DNA from 2 places in the Amycolatopsis thermophila genome. Region 2 is predicted to be linked to the other one. Evidence: riboswitches for the same ligand, from Rfam matches in the RefSeq annotation. Region 2 holds a riboswitch; the other holds the start of a gene.

Region 1 (9,427 bases), 3.3 Mb from region 2:
AACCCCTCGGTGACCACGAAATCCCGCCTCGACACCGTCGGGTTCTCGCGCCGGAAGCCGACGTGCAGCCGCCCGGCCCCGGACTCGCCGAGCGTGTAGTCGATCTGGAAGTACAGGACGATCGGGTCGGGATTGCCGTTGACCAGGTCGACGTGGACGCGCTCGCCGAAGGCGATCGGGATGTAGCTGTTGAACCCGCGCGCCTCGGGCATGCTGGTCAGCGCGCTGGAGTAGGCGACCGGGCGGCCGTGCGGCGAGCCGAAGAAGTCCACGCACGGCACCGAGATGCTGGGGTAGGACAGGCCGCCGTAGCGGACCTCGAGGTAGACCGAGCGCATCCGCACCGGTTTGTCCGGCGGGAACGTCATCCAGATGTGCCGGATCGTGCCGGGGCCGGCCAGGTCCGCGAGGGTGACGCGCTGGCCGCCCTCGATCACCCGGCTGGGGGCGCCCTTGCGACCGCCGCCGGCCCGGCCACCCGCGCCGCGCTCACCGGTCGGGTTCTCGAACGTGACGGCCCGCGAGTCGAGCACGGGCGTGACCCTGGTCAGATCCGTGACGTCGAACACCCTGCCAAGGTAAGCACGGTCCTTACCGATCGCCAGACTTGTAGGTTAGCCTAACCTGTATGGCCCAGACCGTTGATCTCGTCGCCGAGCCGACCACGGGTACCCGACTGCACGGGGACGGTCTGACGTTGGGTTACGACGGACGGGTCGTCGCCGAAGATCTCTCGGTCACCATCCCCGACCAGTCGTTCACCGTCATCGTCGGTCCGAACGCGTGCGGCAAGTCGACGCTGCTGCGGGCGCTGAGCCGGCTGCTCAAGCCGCGGCGGGGCACGGTCTACCTGGACGGCGAGGTCATCACGTCGCTGCCGGCCAAACACGTCGCGCGCAAGCTGGGCCTGCTGCCGCAGAGCTCCATCGCGCCGGACGGCATCACGGTCGCCGACCTGGTCTCCCGCGGCCGGTACCCGCACCAGCGGCTGCTGCGCCAGTGGTCGCGCGAGGACGCCGAGGTGGTCGAGCGGTCGATGGCCGCGACCGGGGTCACCGAGCTGGCCGACCGGATGGTCGACGAGCTGTCCGGCGGGCAGCGGCAGCGCGTGTGGCTGGCGATGGCGCTCGCGCAGGAGACCGAGCTGCTCCTGCTCGACGAGCCGACGACGTTCCTGGACATCGCGCACCAGATGGACATCCTCGACCTGTGCGCGCAACTGCACGCCGAGCAGGGCCGCACCCTGGTCGCCGTGCTGCACGACCTCAACCACGCGGCCCGCTACGCCACCCACCTGATCGCCATGCGCGGCGGCGAGGTGCTGGCGACGGGCACGCCGGAGGAGGTCGTCACCGCCGAACGCGTCGAGGAGATCTTCGACCTGCCGTGTTCGGTCATCCCCGACCCGGAGACCGGCACTCCGTTGGTGATCCCCAAGGCACGCAGGTAGTTTCGGCTCTTGTGAGCCAGGACGTGTGGAACAGGGTCGACGACTACATCAACGCCACGTTCGTGCCGTCCGACCGGGCGCTCGACGACGCGCTGGCCGCGATCGCCGACGCGGGCCTGCCGCAGATCTCGGTGTCGCCGGCGCAGGGCAAACTGCTGCACCTGCTGGCCCGCATGCACGGCGCCCGGTCGATCCTCGAGATCGGGACGCTCGGCGGGTACAGCACGATCTGGCTGGCCCGGGCCCTGCCGCCGGACGGGCGGCTGGTGACGCTCGAGGCGAGCCGCAAGCACGCGCAGGTGGCCGAGAGCAACCTCGACGCCGCCGGCTTCGGCGAGATCGTCGAGGTGAAGGTCGGGCCGGCGCTGGACACGCTCCCGACGCTCGACGGCCCGTTCGACCTGGTGTTCGTCGACGCCGACAAGGTCAACAACCCGCAGTACTTCCGCTGGGGGCTGCGGCTGGCGCGACCCGGTTCGGTGATCATCGTGGACAACGTGGTGCGCGACGGCGCGGTCGCGGATCCGGGGACTTCCGATCCGGCTGTCGTGGCGACCCGGGAGATGCACGAGCTGATCGCCGCGGAGCCGCGGGTCGAGGCGACGACCGTGCAGACCGTGGGCGCCAAGGGGTACGACGGCTTCACGCTGGCGCTGGTGACGTCGTGATCGACAAGGTGGCCTGGCTGCGAGTGGAGGGTGGCCGGGTCCTCGCGGCGCGCTCGCACGGCAAGACGGCGTGGTACCTGCCTGGCGGGAAGCGGGAGCCGGGCGAGAGCGATGTGCAGACGCTCGTGCGTGAAGTCGCCGAAGAGCTGGCCGTCGCGCTCGACCCGGAGACGGCGGAGCCGGCCGGCGTGTTCGAAGCACCAGCCGACGGGCGCGCCGACGTGGTGCGGATGACCTGCTACACGGCCGAGTACCGCGGCGTGCTGACGCCGTCCGCCGAGGTGGCCGAGGTGGCCTGGCTGGGGTACGCGGACCGGGAGCGGGGGTCCCGGGCCTTTCAGCTCGTGCTCGACTCGCTGCACTCTGCGGGGCAGGTTTCCTAGCGGCTGCGCGGCCTCGGCGCGGGTGGGCCCTCCCGCGCCGAGGCCGGACCTCAGCCGCGCTGGTAGAACGGCAGCGCGACCACCTCGACCGGCTCCACCCGGCCGCGGATGTCGACCGCCAGCTCCGTACCCGGCTCGCTCAGCGCGACCGGCACGTAGGCCATCGCCACCGGGTAGCCGAGCGTCGGCGACAGCGCGCCGCTGGTCACCTCGCCCACCGGCTGGTCACCGGAGAGCACGCGGTACCCGTGCCGCGGCGCGCGTCGTCCGCCGCCGCGCAACCCGACCAGCACCTCGGACGGCTCCTGCCGCCCCTCGAGCCCCGCCTTGCCCACGAAGTCCGGCTTGTCGAACTTGACCACGCGCCCCAGGTTCGCCTCGAACGGCGACCGCTCGGTGGACAACTCGTTGCCGTACAACGGCATCCCGGCCTCCAGCCGCAGCGTGTCGCGGCACGCGAGACCGGCCGGCACCAGCCCGTGCGGCTGCCCGGCGTCGGTCAGCAGGTGCCACACCTCAGCCGCTTCACCGGCCGGCAGGTACAGCTCGAAGCCGTCCTCACCGGTGTAGCCGGTGCGGGCGAGCAGCACCTCGTGACCCTTCACGGTCGCCGGCATGCTCGCGTAGTACTTGAGGCCCGCCAGGTCCGCGTCGGTGACCGCGCCGACCACGTCGACCGCCTTCGGGCCCTGCACCGCGATCAGCGCGACGTCGGCCGAGCGGTCGGTGACCCGCGCGTCGAACCCGGACGCCCGCGAGGTCAGCTCGGCCGCGACCGTGGGCGCGTTGCCCGCGTTGGCCACCACCAGGTACTTCTCGTCCTCGAGCCGGTAGACGACCAGGTCGTCGACCACCCCGCCCTCGGGCGTGCACATCATCGAATACCGCGCGCGGCCCGGCTTGACCGCGGACAGCTTGCCGACCAGCGCGAAGTCGAGCGCGTCGGCCGCCCGCGGCCCGGACACCTCGATCTCGCCCATGTGGGAGAGGTCGAACAGCCCGGCCGCCTCGCGCACCGCGCGGTGCTCGGCCAGCTCGCTGCCGTACCGCACCGGCATCTCCCAGCCGGCGAAGTCGGTGAACAGCGCGCCCAGTCCCTTGTGGACGGAGTGCAGTGCGGTGCGCATGGTCAGCTCCCGTAGGCTTCGATGGACGGGCACGAGCAGACGAGGTTGCGGTCGCCGTGCGCGCCGTCGATGCGGCGGACCGGGGACCAGTACTTGTTCTTCGGCGAAACCCCCGCGGGGAAGACCGCGGTCTGGCGGTCGTAGGGCAGGTCCCAGTCGGCGGTGAGCATCTCCGCGGTGTGCGGTGCGTTGCGCAGCGGGCTCTGCTCGACCGGCCAGACACCGTCGGCGACCTCTTCGATCTCGCGCCGGATGGCGATCATGGCGTCGCAGAACCGGTCCAGCTCGCCGACGTCCTCGCTCTCGGTCGGCTCGACCATGAGCGTCCCGGCGACCGGGAACGACATCGTGGGCGCGTGGAACCCGTAGTCCACCAGGCGCTTGGCGACGTCGTCGACCGTCACGCCGGTGCGCTTGGTCAGCGCGCGCAGGTCGAGGATGCACTCGTGCGCGACCCGCCCGTTGCGCCCGGTGTAGAGCACCGGGTAGTGCGGGGACAGCCGCGCGGCGACGTAGTTCGCCGCGAGCACGGCGACCTTGGTGGCGCTCGTCAGCCCCGCGCCGCCCATCATGCGGATGTAGGCCCACGAGATCGGCAGGATCGACGCCGACCCGAAGGGCGCCGCGGAGATCGGGCCGACCCCGCTCGCCGGGCCCGCACCGTCGAGCAGCGGGTGGTTGGGCAGGTACGGCGCGAGGTGCGCGCGCACCGCGACCGGGCCGACGCCGGGGCCGCCACCGCCGTGCGGGATGCAGAACGTCTTGTGCAGGTTCAGGTGCGACACGTCGCCGCCGAACTCGCCCGGCTTGGCCAGGCCCAGCAGCGCGTTGAGGTTCGCCCCGTCCACGTAGACCTGACCACCGGCCTCGTGCACGATGCGGGCGATCTCGCCGATGCCCTCCTCGTAAACGCCATGCGTCGACGGGTAGGTCACCATGATCGCGGACAGCGTGTCCCGGTGGGCGTCGACCTTGGACTTCAGGTCGTCGAGGTCCACGTCACCGTCGTCATTGCAGGCGACCACGACCACGCGCATCCCGGCCAGCACGGCGGACGCGGCGTTGGTGCCGTGCGCCGACGACGGGATCAGGCACACGTCGCGCTCCGGCCGGCCGTTGGCCCGGTGGTAGGCGCGGATGGCCAGCAGGCCGGCCAGCTCACCCTGGCTGCCCGCGTTGGGCTGCAGCGACACCTCGTCGTACCCGGTGACCTCGGCGAGCCAGCCGCACAGCTGGTCGATCAGCTCGCGGTAGCCCGCCGCGTCCTCGGCCGGGGCGAACGGGTGCAGGCCCGCGAACTCCGGCCAGCTGATCGGCTCCATCTCGGCGGTCGCGTTGAGCTTCATGGTGCAGGAGCCGAGCGGGATCATGCCGCGGTCCAGCGCGTAGTCCTGATCGGACAGCATGCGCAGGTAGCGCAGCATCGCCGTTTCGGAGCGGTGGGTGTGGTACACCTCGTGCGTCAGGAACTCGCTGGTCCGCGCGAGCCCGGTGGGCAGCGCGGTCGCGTCGCCGGCGATGCCCGGCCGGACGTCGAAGGCCCGCAGCACCCGGTCCACGATGTCCACAGTGGTCACCTCGTCGCAGGCGATCCGCACGTGGTCGTCGTCCACCCGGCCCAGGTTGATGCCCGACTCGCGGGCGGCGGCGACCACCGCGGCCGCGCGGCCCGGCACCCGGGTGAGCACGGTGTCGAAGAAGCCCTCGTGCACGACTTCGACGCCCGCCGACCGCAGCGCGCCGGCGAGCCCGGCGGCCAGGCCGTGGACCCGCTGCGCGATCTCCGTGAGCCCCTCGGGCCCGTGGTAGACGGCGTACATCGCGGCCAGCACGGCGGGCAGCACCTGCGCGGTGCAGATGTTCGAGGTCGCCTTCTCGCGACGGATGTGCTGCTCGCGGGTCTGCAGCGCGAGCCGGTAGGCGGTGTTGCCGTCCGCGTCGACCGAGACGCCGACCAGGCGGCCGGGCAGCGACCGCTCCAGGCCCTTGCGCACCGCGAGGTACCCGGCGTGCGGGCCGCCGTAGCCGAGCGGCACGCCGAAGCGCTGGGTGGTGCCGGCCGCGATGTCGGCGCCGAACTCCCCCGGCGCGGTGACCAGCGTCAGCGCCAGCAGGTCGGCGGCCACGGTGTAGAGCGCGCCCGCGTCCTTGGCGACCGTGCCGATCGCCTCGTAGAAGCCCCGGCCGCGCAGCACGCCGGACGCGCCGGGGTACTGCACGACGACGCCGAAGAAGTCCTCGGGCAGCCCGGTGCCCAGGTCGCGCACGTCGACCTCGATGCCGACCGCCTCGGCCCGCGTCCGCACCACCGCGATGGTCTGCGGCAGGCACTCGGCGTCCAGGACGACGCGCGACGACTTCGCCTTCGACACGCGGCGCATGAGCAGGACGGCCTCGGCGACCGCGGTGGACTCGTCGAGCAGGGAGGCGTTGGCGATGTCCAGGCCGGCCAGGCCGGACACCATGGTCTGGAAGTTGAGCAGCGCCTCGAGCCGCCCCTGCGAGATCTCCGGCTGGTACGGCGTGTACGCGGTGTACCAGGCCGGGTTCTCCAGCACGTTGCGGCGGATGACCGGCGGGGTGACGGTGTCGCTGAAGCCCAGGCCGATCATCTGCGTCATCCGGCGGTTCTTCGCGGCGAGCGCCCGCAGCTCGGCGGTCGCCTCCTGCTCGGAGGCCGGGGGCAGGTCCAGCGCACCCGTGGTGCGGATGGACGCCGGGACGGCGGCCTCGACCAGGGCGTCCAGGCTCCCGTACCCGCACTCGGCGAGCATCTTGGCCTGTTCGTGCTCGGAAGGTCCGATGTGACGATCGGCGAAGGACATCGGGAGCTCCTCATCTACGGGTGCGGGAACTCCCCCTCTGTCATCGGCACCTGAGAGTTTCACCGCGCTCGCGGCTTTCACCTTGGGTGAGGCGCGATGCGCGCCTGCTTTCCAGAGTGGCCTGGCGCGGAGCGGTAACTGGTACCTGAGAGATTGACGGGGAAGTTGCTCCTTCGGTGCCCCAGTGACCTGGGGACTCTCCCGCTCCGGCTCGTGACGGCCTGGTGTTCAGTTGTCCGGCTTCAGTCTACAGCGGGGTAACGTACGCGCCCGAGATACCGCCGTCCACCAGGAACTGCGACGCCGTGATGAACGACGCATCGTCGCTGGCCAGGAACGCCACGGCGGCGGCGATCTCCTCCGGTTCGGCGAACCGGCCCAGGGGCACGTGCACCAGACGGCGGGCGGCGCGCTCCGGGTCCTCGGCGAACAGCTCGCGCAACAGCGGGGTGTTCACCGGTCCGGGGCACAGGGCGTTCACCCGGATCCCCTCGCGGGCGAACTGCACGCCCAGCTCACGGGTCATCGCCAGGACCCCGCCCTTGGACGCCGTGTAGGAGATCTGCGAGGTCGCCGCACCCATCACGGCGACGAACGACGCGGTGTTGACGATCGAGCCCCGGCCCTGCCGCCGCATGTGCGGGATGGCGTACTTGCAGCACAGGTACACCGAGGTCAGGTTGACCTGCTGGACCCGCTGCCACGCGTCGATGCCGGTGGTCAGGATCGAGTCGTCCTCCGGGGGCGAGATCCCGGCGTTGTTGAACGCGACGTCGAGCGAGCCGAAGCGGTCGACGGTGGTCGCGAACAGGGCCTCGACCTGCTCCTCGCTGGTCACATCCGTGGCGATGAACTCGCCACCGACCTCGTCCGCCGCGGCCTTGCCCGCCTCGGCGTCGACGTCGGCGACCACCACCGTGGCGCCCTCGGTCGCCAGGCGGCGCGCGGTCGCCAGGCCGATCCCGCTGCCGCCGCCGGTGATGACCACGACCCGGCCGTCGAACCGCCGCATCCCTGTACCTCCGTGCTCCTCGGGCGGGCCGGTCAGCGGCATGCCGCCACCAGCGCCGCGAACAACCGGACCTCCTGCGTGTCCTGCTCCGGATGCCACTGCACGCCGACCACGAAGTCGTCGCCGGGCAGCTCGACGGCCTCGATCGTGCCGTCGGCGGCCCAGCCGACCGCTGCCAGGCCGTCGCCGAGCCGGTCGACGGCCTGGTGGTGGTAGCACTGGCCCTTGGTTTCGGTGCCGAGGATCCCCGCCAGGCGGCTGCCCCCGGCGAGCGCGACGCGGCTCGGCCCGTAGACGCCGGGCGCGGGCTGGTGCCCGGTGTGGCCGACGCGGTCCGGCAGGTGCTGGATCAGGCTGCCGCCGAGGGCCACGGTGAGGACCTGCATGCCGCGGCACACGCCGAGGACCGGCAGACCGCGGTCGAGGGCGGCCCGCGCCAGGGCGAACTCGAACGCGTCCCGCTCCGGGCGGGTCACGGTCTTGCCCTGGGCCGGTTGTCCGTAGCGCTCCGGCTCGACGTCCGCTCCCCCGGCGAGGACCAGGGCGTCCACCGCGGACAGGACGTCGGCGTCCTCGCCGGCCGGCGGCAGGAGAACGGGGACGCCGCCCGCGTTGCGCACGGAGTCCACATAGGATCGCGGCAGCAGGGCGGCGTCGGTGTGCCAGACGCCCCAGCTCGCCTTCTCCAGGTAGGAGGTGATGCCGATGACCGGTCGAGAACAGCGGCGCCCGTCGCCTCCGTTGCGCGTGGTGGCGGGCCTAGAGTCGTTCGAACCCACGCCGGCGCTCCCAGTCGGTGACGGCGGCATCGAAGGCGGCGAGCTCGACCCGCGCCGCGTTGAGGTAGTGCTCGACGACGTCCTCGCCGAACGCCTCGCGGGCGACCTTGCTGTCGGCCAGCAGCTCCGCCGCCTCCCGGAGTGTGGCCGGCACGGTCGGCTTGTCCGAGCGGTAGGCGTTGCCGGTGAACTCGTCCTCCAGCGGCAGCTCGTTGTCGATGCCGTGCAGTCCGGCGGCGACGAGCGCGGCGACGGCGAGGTACGGGTTGACGTCCCCACCCGGCACCCGGTTCTCCACCCGCAGTGACGGCCCGTGCCCGACGACACGCAGCGCGCAGGTGCGGTTGTCGGTGCCCCACGCGACGGCGGTCGGCGCGAAGCTGCCGGGCACGAAACGCTTGTAGGAGTTGATGTTCGGGGCGAGGAAGCAGGTGAGCTCGCGCAGGCAGGCCAGCTGCCCGGCGATGAAGTGCCGCATCAGCGCGGGATCTTCGCCGAACACCGGAGCACCGTCCGTGCCGCGCAGGCTGAGGTGGATGTGACAGGAGTTGCCCTCGCGCTCGTTGTACTTCGCCATGAAGGTGAGGCTGCGGCCGCTCTGGGCGGCGATCTCCTTGGCGCCGGTCTTGTAGATGCTGTGGTTGTCGCAGGTGCGCAGGGCCTCGTCGAAGCGGAACGCGATCTCGTGCTGGCCGGGGTTGCACTCGCCCTTCGCGGACTCGACGTACATGCCGGCGCCGGTCATGCCGTTGCGGATGCGGCGCAGCAACGGTTCCAGCCGCGCCGTGCCGAGCAACGAATAGTCCACATTGTACTGATTGGCGGGTTCGAGGTCGCGGTAGCCGCGTTGCCGGGCCTGCTCGTAGGTGTCGTCGAAGACGATGAACTCCAGCTCGGTGCCGACGTAGGCGGCGAGGTTCCGCTGCGCGAGCCGGTGGAGCTGGCGGCGCAGGACCTGGCGCGGCGAGACGCTCACCTCACCACCTCCGACGTGCTCCACGTCGGCGAGCACCAGGGCGGTGCCCTCGTGCCAGGGCACGCGGCGCAGCGTGGACAGGTCCGGCCGCAGGACGAAGTCGCCGTAACCGCTTTCCCACGAGGAGATCGCGTAGCCGTCGACGGTGTTCATGTCCACGTCGACGGCGAGGAGGTAGTCGCAGGCCTCGGTGGCGTGCGAGACGAC
Region 2 (9,427 bases):
GCGAGCCCGAGGTAGTCGTTGGCGGCGAGGTTCACCAGCGTCTCGCCGTCCACGCCGAGCGCCGGCCCCTGCGGACCGGAGACCACCAGGTCGCGGCGCAACCCGGTCCTCGCCCGGCGATCGTCCAGCTCCGTCCGGAGCCGGTGCAGCAATGCGGCGTTCACGCGTCCCGTCCCGGGGTCCAGCCCGCGCAGGGCACCACACCGAATCCCCGGCTGGGGAAGACGGCGTCCATGAAGAAGTCGTGCATCGCCGGGTCCCCGTCGGCGCACCCGTCCCGCAGCACGGTCACCCCGTAGCCGCGGTCGGCGGCGTCGTAGCAGGTCGCGGCCACCATCGCGCTCGTGGCGACCCCGGCGATCGCGAGTGTGCGGACACCGCGGGCGCGCAACACGAGGTCGAGGTCGGTGCCGGCGAAGGCGCTGGCGCGGCGTTTGAGCACGACCACGTCCTCGCCGGAGACCGGCAACGCGATCTGAGTGCCGGCCGAACCCTCGTGGAAGGCTTCCCCGGCGTCGAAGAACGTCCGGAACATCGCGTTGTCCGGCGGCACGTCGGCCCCGTTGGCGCGGAATCCGAAGTGGACGAACACCACGAGGACACCGGCCGCGCGGGCGCGGGGGAGCAGTTCGGTCAGCGGGGGCACGACCTGCCTGGCGAACGGGTAGCCGTCGGTGATGCCCCGCTGGATGTCGCCGATGATCAGTGCGGTGCTCACGACAGGCTCCCGTCCAGCCGTTCCATCCGGCGGCCCACGCTGAGCAGGACGGCCAGCCCGGCGGTCATGATGATCGCGATGGCCAGCAGCGCCCAGGTGAAGCTGCCGGTCGCGGACGCGATGGCCCCGGTGAAGTAGGGGCCGACGAACCCGCTGACGTTGCTGACCGAGTTGATCAGCGCGATCCCGGACGCGGCCGCCGCGCCGGTCAGGCCGATCGCCGGGATCCGCCAGAACTGCGGCATCGCGGTCATGATCCCGGCGACGCTCACGCAGACCGCGACCACGAACAGGGTGCCGCTGCTGGTGAAGGTGGCCAGCAGCAGCCCTGCCACCCCGACGGTCATCGGGACGGCCGTCGCGGTGACCGCCGTCCGGCGGGCGGCGAAGCGGGCCCAGAGAAGCAGGGCGAGCACGGCCACCGCGTACGGGATGGCGGACAGCAGCACACTGCTGACATCACCGGACTTGCCGATGCTGTGCGTGATGGACCGGATCATCGTGGGCAGGAAGAACTGCAGCGGGTACAGGCCGAACGCGATCGCGAACCACGTCACGGCCATCAGCCAGACCCGGCCGCTGGTCAGCGCCTGGCGCAGCCCGGTGAGCGCCCCGCGGGCGCGGTGCTCGTCGGTTTCGGCGGCCAGCGTGGCCTCGATGGCGGCCTTCTCCCGGTCGTCGAGCCAGCGCGCGTTCCCCGGGCGGTCCGGCAGGAAGGCGAGGATCAGGATGCTGACCAGGATCGTCAGGACGCCCTCGACGAGGAACAGCGACCGCCAGCCCGCGATGCCGAACAGGTTCTGACCCCACTCCAGCAGCGCGGCGGCCAGCGGAGAGCCGATGACCGAGGACACCGGGGTCATCAGGAAGAAGGCGGACAACGCCCAGGAGCGCTGGCGGCGCGGGAACCACAACGTCAGGTAGAGCAGGATCCCGGCGGCCAGGCCGGCTTCGGCGAGCCCGAGCAGCAACCGCGCGAGGAACAACGTCGCCGCCGAGTTCACGGCCGCGGTCGCCGCCGTGACCAGACCCCAGGTGATCATGATGCGGGCGATCCACTTCCGCGCGCCGAACCGCCTGAGCATCATGTTGCTCGGCACTTCCACGAGGATGTAGCCGATGAAGAACAGACCCGCGGCGAGGCCGATCTGGCCGCTCGTCAGGTGCAGGTCCCGGGACATGGGCGCGGCGATGTAGCCGACGTTGGCACGGTCGATGTAGCTCGCCACGTAGGCCAGGCCGACCAGCGGGATGATCCGGAAGCCGACCTTGCGCCACGTGCGTGGCGCGACGACGGCCCGGGTGGTAGCGGCGGTGGAGTCCATCGGGAGGTCCAATCGGTGAGAAGGGCTGGTGTCTCCGTGGTGTTGGTGGACATGGATTTCAGCGCTGCCCGCGCAGCCGGGCGGTGGCGCCCGCGTCGATCACACCATTCGCGGTGATCACGACGGCGTAGTCCCGCTCGGCTCCCTCGCGGGTCACTTTGCCGTCGAGGACGTCGTCGAGGACCCGCTCCGGCTCGCGTTCGAACGGGTGGCCGTGGCCGCCGCCGCCGGCGGTGACGTGGCGGTGGCGGGTGCCCGCGGTCATGACGAAGTGCGGTTTGGACTCCAGTACCCGTTCGCCGGGGCCACCGGGGTCGAGCACGTTGAGCGAGGGCGTTCCCGGCGCGCCGCCGGCCAGTCCGTAGGGCAGGAACTTCCGCCGGTCGGACCTGATCTGCACCGCGGCCTCGGGCGCCAGGAGCGTCATGTCGCGGAAGGTCGCGAGACCACCGCGCCACCGGCCCGCGCCGCCGCTGTCCGGGAGGTAGCCGTACCCGTCGATGCGGAGGTGACCGGAGCGTTCCAGTTCCTCGACCGGGGTGTTGGTCAGGTTGGCGCCCAGCGAGCTGATCCCGTCCACCCCATCCCGGTCCGGCCGGGCGCCCCACGCGCCGGCCAGCGGATCCCACAGCACGGCGGATTCGCCGTCCGCGCCGACGACCCCGATCGCGATCCCGTCGGGTCCGCCGTCCCCGGCCGCGGGCACCCGGGCGGGGAACACCGGGGCGAGCGCGCCGAGCACCGCGTCGATGATCCGGAAACCCACCAGGCCACGGGCACCGCGCGCGGCGGGGCGTTGTCCGTTGAGGATCGACGCCTCCGGGATGACGAAGGTGAACGGCCGGTAGAAGCCGCTGTTGGCCGGGATGTCGGCGGCGAGGACACCCTGCAGGGCCGCGTAGGAGGCGGAGCGGGTGAACGACGCGGTCGCGTTGAGCGCGGAGCCGACCTGCGGTGCCGAACCGGTGAAGTCGAGCTCGATCGCGGACCCGGACAGCGTCGCCTTGACCGCGATCGGGATCGGCCCGGAGCCGAGTCCGTCGTCGTCGATGTGGTCGGTGAACTCGTAGGTCCCCGGCACCGCTTCGGCCAGCGCGGCGCGCAGCAGGGTCTCGGAGTAGTCGAGCAGTTCGTCGTTGAGGGTGGCGAGCCGTTCGACACCGTGCCGCGCCGCGAGGGCACGCAGTCCCTCGGCCCCGGTGTGGCAGGCCGCCAGCTGGGATTCGAGGTCGCCGCGCAGCAGGTCGGGTTCGCGGACGTTGCGCAGGATGAGCTGCAGGAAGGTCTCGTTCGTGGTGCCGGCCTCGATCAGGCGCGACGGCGGGATCTGGATGCCTTCGGCGAAGATGCTCGTCGACTGCACGGCCATCGAACCGGCGGCCCAGCCGCCCACGTCGGTGTGGTTGACGACGGTGACCGCGAACCCCAGGAGCGCGGTGCCGGCGAACACCGGGGCGACCGCGAAGATGTCGGGCAGGTGCATGCCGCCGCGGGACGGGTCGTTGAGCAGGTAGACGTCACCGGGCTGGATCCGGTCGCCGAACTCGGCGAAGATCTCCTCCATCGCGTCAGGAATGGACCCCAGGTGCACCGGCAGGGTGTTGGCCTGGGCGATGACGCGGCCGTGGGCGTCGCACAGCGCGGCGGAGAAGTCCATGCTGGACGCGACGAGCTGCGAGTGTGCGGTGCGCAGGATCGTGATCGCCATTTCGTCGGCGATGCCGGTGACGGCGTTGCGGAAGACCTCGAAGGTCACGGCGTCGCGGATCATGCGGCACTCCAGGTGATCACGATGTTGTTGAACCGGTCGCGGTGCACTCGCGCACCGGGCGGGACGAGGGTGGTGGCGTCCATGTCCTCGACGACCACCGGTCCCGCCACCGGTTCGGTGCCGAGGGCGGACCGTCCCACGACCGGGGTCGGCACGGTCTCGGCGAACCGGCAGTCGCGGGTGGTGGGTTCGCGGTCGGCGGCGGGCAGGCTCAGCACGTCGGCGATGGACACCGGGGTGGGCACCCGGCCGCGGACCCGGAGGTTGACCAGCTCGACCAGTTCGTCGGTGCCGGCCCGGCCGTAGGTGCGCTTGTGCTCGGCGTGGAACCGCGATCGCACCTCGGCGAGCAGGTCGCCGGTGAGGTCGCCGTCGGGCACCCGGATGCGCAGTTCGAACCGCTGCCCGCGGTAGCGCATGTCCAGCAGCCGGTCCACCACGGCGTCCGGCCCCAGCTCGTCGGTCACCTTCGCGGCGAGGCGGCCGAACTCCGCGGCGAGCGCGCTGGTCTGCGCGAACTCGTCCCGGTACGGGGTGAGCTCGTGCCGCTCGGTGTCGGCGACGAGCAGGCCCAGGCTGCTGAACAGGCCCGGGTACACGGGCACGATCACGGTGGAGATGCCCAGTTCGCGGGCCAGCGCGGCGGCGTAGAGCGGACCGGCGCCGCCGAAGGCGACCATGGTGGCCTCCCGCGGGTCGCGTCCGCGTTCGCTGGTCACCGCCTTGACCGCGGTCGTCATGCTCGACACCGCCACCTGGTAGGCGCCTCGCGCGGTGCCCGCCACGTCGTCGCCGAGCTGTTCGGCGACCGGGGTCAGCGCCTTCACGGCCAGGTCGGGGTGGACCGGCACGCGGCCACCGGCCAGGGCGTGCGGGCTGAGGTACCCGAGCGTCACGTTGGCGTCGGTCAGGGTCGGCAGTTCACCGCCCTGCCCGTAACAGGCCGGGCCCGGCCGGGAACCGGCGCTGGCGGGACCCACGTGCAGCGCGCCGGCCGGGTCCACGGAGATGATGCTGCCACCGCCGGATCCGACCTCGGCGATGTCGATCGAGGGGGCGCGCACCGGGTACCCGGCGCCGGAGCTGAGGCCGCGGGCGACGTTCATCCCGCCGCCGACCTCGTAGTCGGCGGAGACGAACGGCTCGCCATCCTCGATCAGGGAGGCCTTCGCCGTGGTCCCGCCCATGTCGAAGGCGACCACTGTGGACAGTCCGATCAGCTGGGCCAGCTTCTGCACCGCGGTCACCCCGGCCGCGGGACCGGATTCGATGATCTGCACCGGCCGCTGTGCGACGGAAGCCGCCTCCAGCAGCCCGCCACTGGACTGCATCACCAGCAGCGGTGCGGTCACCTCGGCCGCCCGCAGCCCGGCTTCCAGCCGGGTGAGGTAGCCGTGCACGGCCGGGCCGACGTAGGCGTTGACGGTCACGGTGCTCGTGCGCTCGAACTCGTGCGGCTGCGGCGACACGTCGACCGACGCGGTGACGTAGACGCCGGGCAGCTCGGCCCGCAGCAGCTCGGCGACCCGGCGTTCCTCGTCGGGCCGGACGTAGGAGTTGATCAGGCACACGGCCACCGCCCGGATCCCCGCCGCCCGCAGGCGCGCGGCCAGGGTGCGGATCTCGTCGTCGTCGGCCGGGGGATCGAGCCGCCCGTCGGCGGTGATGCGCTGGTCGAGTTCGTACCGGTGCCGCCGCCGGGCGAGGGGCACCGGCTTGGACCAGGACAGGTCGTAGAGCACCGGCCGCCGCAGCCGGCCGAGCTCCAGCACGTCGCGGAAGCCGCGGGTGGTGACGACCGCGGTGCGGACGCCGGTCATCTCCAGGATCGCGTTGGTGGCCACGGTGGTGCCGTGCAGCATCGCGGTGACGGCTTCCGGTTTCGCCCCGGCCGCGGCCAGCACACCGGTGGTCGCCGACACCACCCCCGCGCCGTAGTCCGGCGGGGTGGAGGGGACCTTCATCGGGACAACGTCGCCGGCCGGACCCAGCGCGATGACGTCGGTGAAGGTGCCGCCGATGTCGGCGCCGACTCGCCAGCCGGCCGGTCGGGGATCGGGACGGGAAGCCACGGGATCTCCTTCACTGAACGAGTAAGTGGGATCACAGTAAACTCGGGTTGAGATATCAGCAAGAGTCAGTTGGCGTTTTTGAACGTCAGGCCAGCCTCTTGACCGGCCCGGACCGGTCCCGTTAGGTTCGGCATCCGTCAAACTGCATATCGCGCCATTCGAACCGGAGCGGGAGAGCTCCCGCCGCGGGCGGGACGCCGAAGGAGCAACACTCCCCAGAATCTCTCAGGCACCCCCACCGCTCCGGCGAGGCGAACTCTGGAAAGTCAGGACCCGGTCCTGCGCCCACGGTGCAAACCGCTCCCGCGGTGAAGCTCTCAGGTATCGATGACAGAGCGGGGAGGCCCACCCAGCCGTGGTGCCGCGTCGGTGCGGTGCCGGACACCGGGAGCCTCCTGCCGTGAACTCCGTTCCCGCATCCCCCTCCCGTGCCGGGACCGCCGCGCCATCCGCCGGCCCGCCCACCACACGGTCCACTCCGGACCCGATGCCGGCCGCTGCCGTGCGGGCCCGATCAGCCGAGGAGGCGCCCGTGTCCGTTCCGGCCGAGCTGAAGTACACCGCCGAGCACGAGTGGCTCGACGTCGACGGGGACACCGCCACCGTCGGCAGCACCGTCGCGGCGGGCCGGCCGTGCGGTGAGATCGAGTCCACCAAGTCGGTCAGCGAGCTCTACGCGCCGGTGGACGGCGAGGTCGTCGAGGTCAACGCGAAGGTCGCCGCCGACCCCGGTCTGCTCAACACCGACCCGTTCGGCGAGGGCTGGCTGATCCGGATGAAGGTCGCCGCGGTGGGCGACCTGCTCGACGCGGCCGCCTACCTGGCGCGCACCGGCGGCGCCTGATGGGTACGCACGACCTCCCGCTGTCCGAAGTGGACCCCGAGGTGCACGCCGCGGTGACGTCCGAGCTCGACCGTCAGCGGCACACCCTCGAGCTGATCGCGAGCGAGAACTCCGCGCCGGTGGCGGTGATGCAGGCGCAGGGCTCGGTCCTGACCAACAAGTACGCCGAGGGTTATCCCGGTCGCCGGTACTACGGCGGCTGCGAGCACGTCGACACCGTGGAACGACTCGCCATCGACCGCGTGAAGCAACTGTTCGGATCCCGTTTCGCCAACGTCCAGCCGAATTCCGGGGCACCGGCCAACGCGGCGGCCATGTTCGCGATGCTCGAAGCCGGTGACACCGTGCTCGGCCTCGACCTGGCCCACGGCGGGCACCTGACGCACGGGATGCGGGCGAACTCCAGCGGCCGGTTCTACCGGGTCGTGCCCTACCACGTGCGTGACACCGATTTCCGGCTGGACCTGGCCGAGGTCGAGCGGCTGGCGGCCGAGCACCGCCCGAAGCTCATCGTGGCCGGCTGGTCGGCCTACCCGCTGCACCTGGACTTCGCCGCGTTCCGCCGCATCGCCGATGACGTCGGCGCGCGCCTGGTGGTGGACATGGCGCACTTCGCCGGGCTCGTGGCGGCCGGCCTGCACCCCAGCCCGGTGCCGCACGCCGACGTCGTCACCACCACGACCCACAAGACTCTCGGCGGCCCGCGCGGCGGCGTGATCCTCACCGACGACGCGGCGCTGGCCAAACGCATCGACTCGGCGGTCTTCCCGGGGCAGCAGGGCGGTCCGCTCGAGCACGTGATCGCGGCGAAGGCGGTGGCGTTCAAACTGGCCGGGACCGAAGAGTTCCGCGACCGGCAGCGCCGCACCCTCGAGGGCGCCCGCCTCATCGCCCGCCGGCTGCTCGCCGACGACGTCCGGCAGGCCGGGATCTCGGTCCTCACCGGCGGCACACAGGTCCACCTCGTGGTGGTGGACCTGCGGCACTCGGCGCTCGACGGGCGCCAGGCCGATAACCGGCTGCACGCGGCCGGCATCACCGTGAACCGCAACGCGGTGCCCTTCGACCCGCGTCCGCCGATGGTGTCCTCGGGAGTGCGGATCGGCACGCCCGCGCTCGCCACGCGCGGCTTCGGCGCCGCGGAGTTCGCCGAGGTCGCCGACATCCTCGCGACGGCGCTCGTCACGTCCGCGCCGGAGGATGTGCTGCCCGGGTTGCGTGCCCGCGTGGCGGCGCTGGCCGCGAAGTTCCCGCTCTACCCGGAGATGTGAGGGCCGCGCGGTGGCGCTGAGCGCGTTCGACCTCTACACCGTCGGAATCGGCCCGTCCTCCTCGCACACGGTGGGACCGATGCGGGCGGCCAAGCGGTTCGCGGACGGACTGACGGGGGAGGGGCGGCTGCCCGAGCTGGTGCATGTGGAACTGTTCGGGTCGCTGGGGGCCACCGGGCACGGCCACGGGTCGGAGAATGCGGTCCTGCTCGGTCTGCTGGGCGAAGATCCCGCCACCGTGGACACCCGCACCGCGGAAGCCCGGGCCGCGCGGGTGCGGGAACGGGGCGCCGTGACGCTCAACGGGGTGCACGAGACCGGTGTCGAGGTGGTGCTGCACCGCCGGAAATCCCTGCCCGTCCACCCCAACGGCATGATGTTCACCGCCCGCGGGGCCGGCGGCGAGGTCCTGCGGGAACGCACCTACTACTCGGTGGGCGGCGGTTTCGTGGTGGACGAGCAGGCGGCTGGGGCGGATCGCATCGTGGCCGACACCACGCCGGTGCGGTACCCGTTCGCCACGGCCGCCGACCTGCTCCGGATCTGCGCCGACCGCGGGCTGCGGATCAGCGACGTCATGCTCGCCAACGAACTGGCGGGGCGAACCGAACGCCAGGTCCGGGACGGGCTGCTGCACATCTGGGGTGTCATGGCCGGCTGCGTGCGGGCGGGCTGTCAGGGGGAAGGGGTGCTGCCGGGAGGTCTGCGGGTGCCGCGGCGCGCCCGGCCTGTTCCGCGAACTCACGTCCGGCAGGGCGCGCGGGACCCGCTCGACGTGGTGGACTGGGTCACCCTGTTCGCCCTCGCCGTCAACGAGGAGAACGCCGCGGGCGGCCGCGTCGTCACCGCGCCGACGAACGGTGCGGCGGGCATCATCCCCGCGGTCCTGCACTACTACACGCGGTTCGAGGCGGATGCCGGTGACGACGGGGTCGTGCGGTTCCTGCTCGCCGCGGCGGCGATCGGCATCCTGGTCAAGCAGAACGCGTCGATCTCCGGCGCGGAGGTCGGCTGCCAGGGCGAGGTCGGATCCGCGTGCTCGATGGCCGCGGCGGGACTGTGCGAAGTCCTCGGCGGCAGCCCCCGGTAGGTGGAGAACGCGGCCGAGATCGGCATCGAGCACAACCTGGGCCTCACCTGCGATCCGGTGGGTGGTCTCGTGCAGATCCCGTGCATCGAGCGCAACGCGATCGCCTCGGTGAAGGCGATCAACGCCGCCCGGATCGCGCTGCGTGGCACCGGCAGCCACGTGGTGAGCCTGGACAAGGCGATCAAGACCATGCGCGACACCGGGCGCGACATGCACGTCAAGTACAAGGAAACCGCGCGCGGCGGACTGGCGGTGAACGTGATCGAGTGCTGACCGGACCGGCGGCCTGACGGTGGTGTTCGCCGGCAGGCCGCGCGGCCATCGGATCTGCTCCGC

What was found. A riboswitch is a leader RNA that binds a small molecule or an ion and turns the genes downstream of it on or off. The one in region 2 is predicted to bind glycine.
Region 1: another riboswitch for glycine. It lies ahead of gcvP (aminomethyl-transferring glycine dehydrogenase); the one in region 2 lies ahead of FB470_RS01795 (glycine cleavage system protein H).

What each region holds. Positions count from the first base shown of each region.
Region 1 covers NZ_JAUSUT010000001.1:3,711,384-3,720,810, reverse strand. The annotation lists gene FB470_RS18310 (glycoside hydrolase family 172 protein) at 1-569, opposite strand, end outside; gene FB470_RS18305 (ABC transporter ATP-binding protein) at 629-1,450, shown strand; gene FB470_RS18300 (O-methyltransferase) at 1,462-2,118, shown strand; gene FB470_RS18295 (NUDIX hydrolase) at 2,115-2,501, shown strand; gene gcvT (glycine cleavage system aminomethyltransferase GcvT) at 2,552-3,628, opposite strand; gene gcvP (aminomethyl-transferring glycine dehydrogenase) at 3,631-6,453, opposite strand; glycine riboswitch at 6,576-6,667, opposite strand; gene FB470_RS18280 (3-oxoacyl-ACP reductase) at 6,701-7,465, opposite strand; gene FB470_RS18275 (gamma-glutamyl-gamma-aminobutyrate hydrolase family protein) at 7,498-8,172, opposite strand; gene FB470_RS18270 (glutamine synthetase family protein) at 8,225-9,427, opposite strand, start outside.
Region 2 covers NZ_JAUSUT010000001.1:391,468-400,894, reverse strand. The annotation lists gene FB470_RS01820 (glycine C-acetyltransferase) at 1-164, opposite strand, end outside; gene FB470_RS01815 (cysteine hydrolase family protein) at 161-718, opposite strand; gene FB470_RS01810 (MFS transporter) at 715-2,043, opposite strand; gene FB470_RS01805 (hydantoinase B/oxoprolinase family protein) at 2,102-3,814, opposite strand; gene FB470_RS01800 (hydantoinase/oxoprolinase family protein) at 3,811-5,886, opposite strand; glycine riboswitch at 6,046-6,137, shown strand; glycine riboswitch at 6,139-6,230, shown strand; gene FB470_RS01795 (glycine cleavage system protein H) at 6,419-6,730, shown strand; gene glyA (serine hydroxymethyltransferase) at 6,730-8,001, shown strand; partial or broken gene FB470_RS01785 (L-serine ammonia-lyase) at 8,012-9,364, shown strand.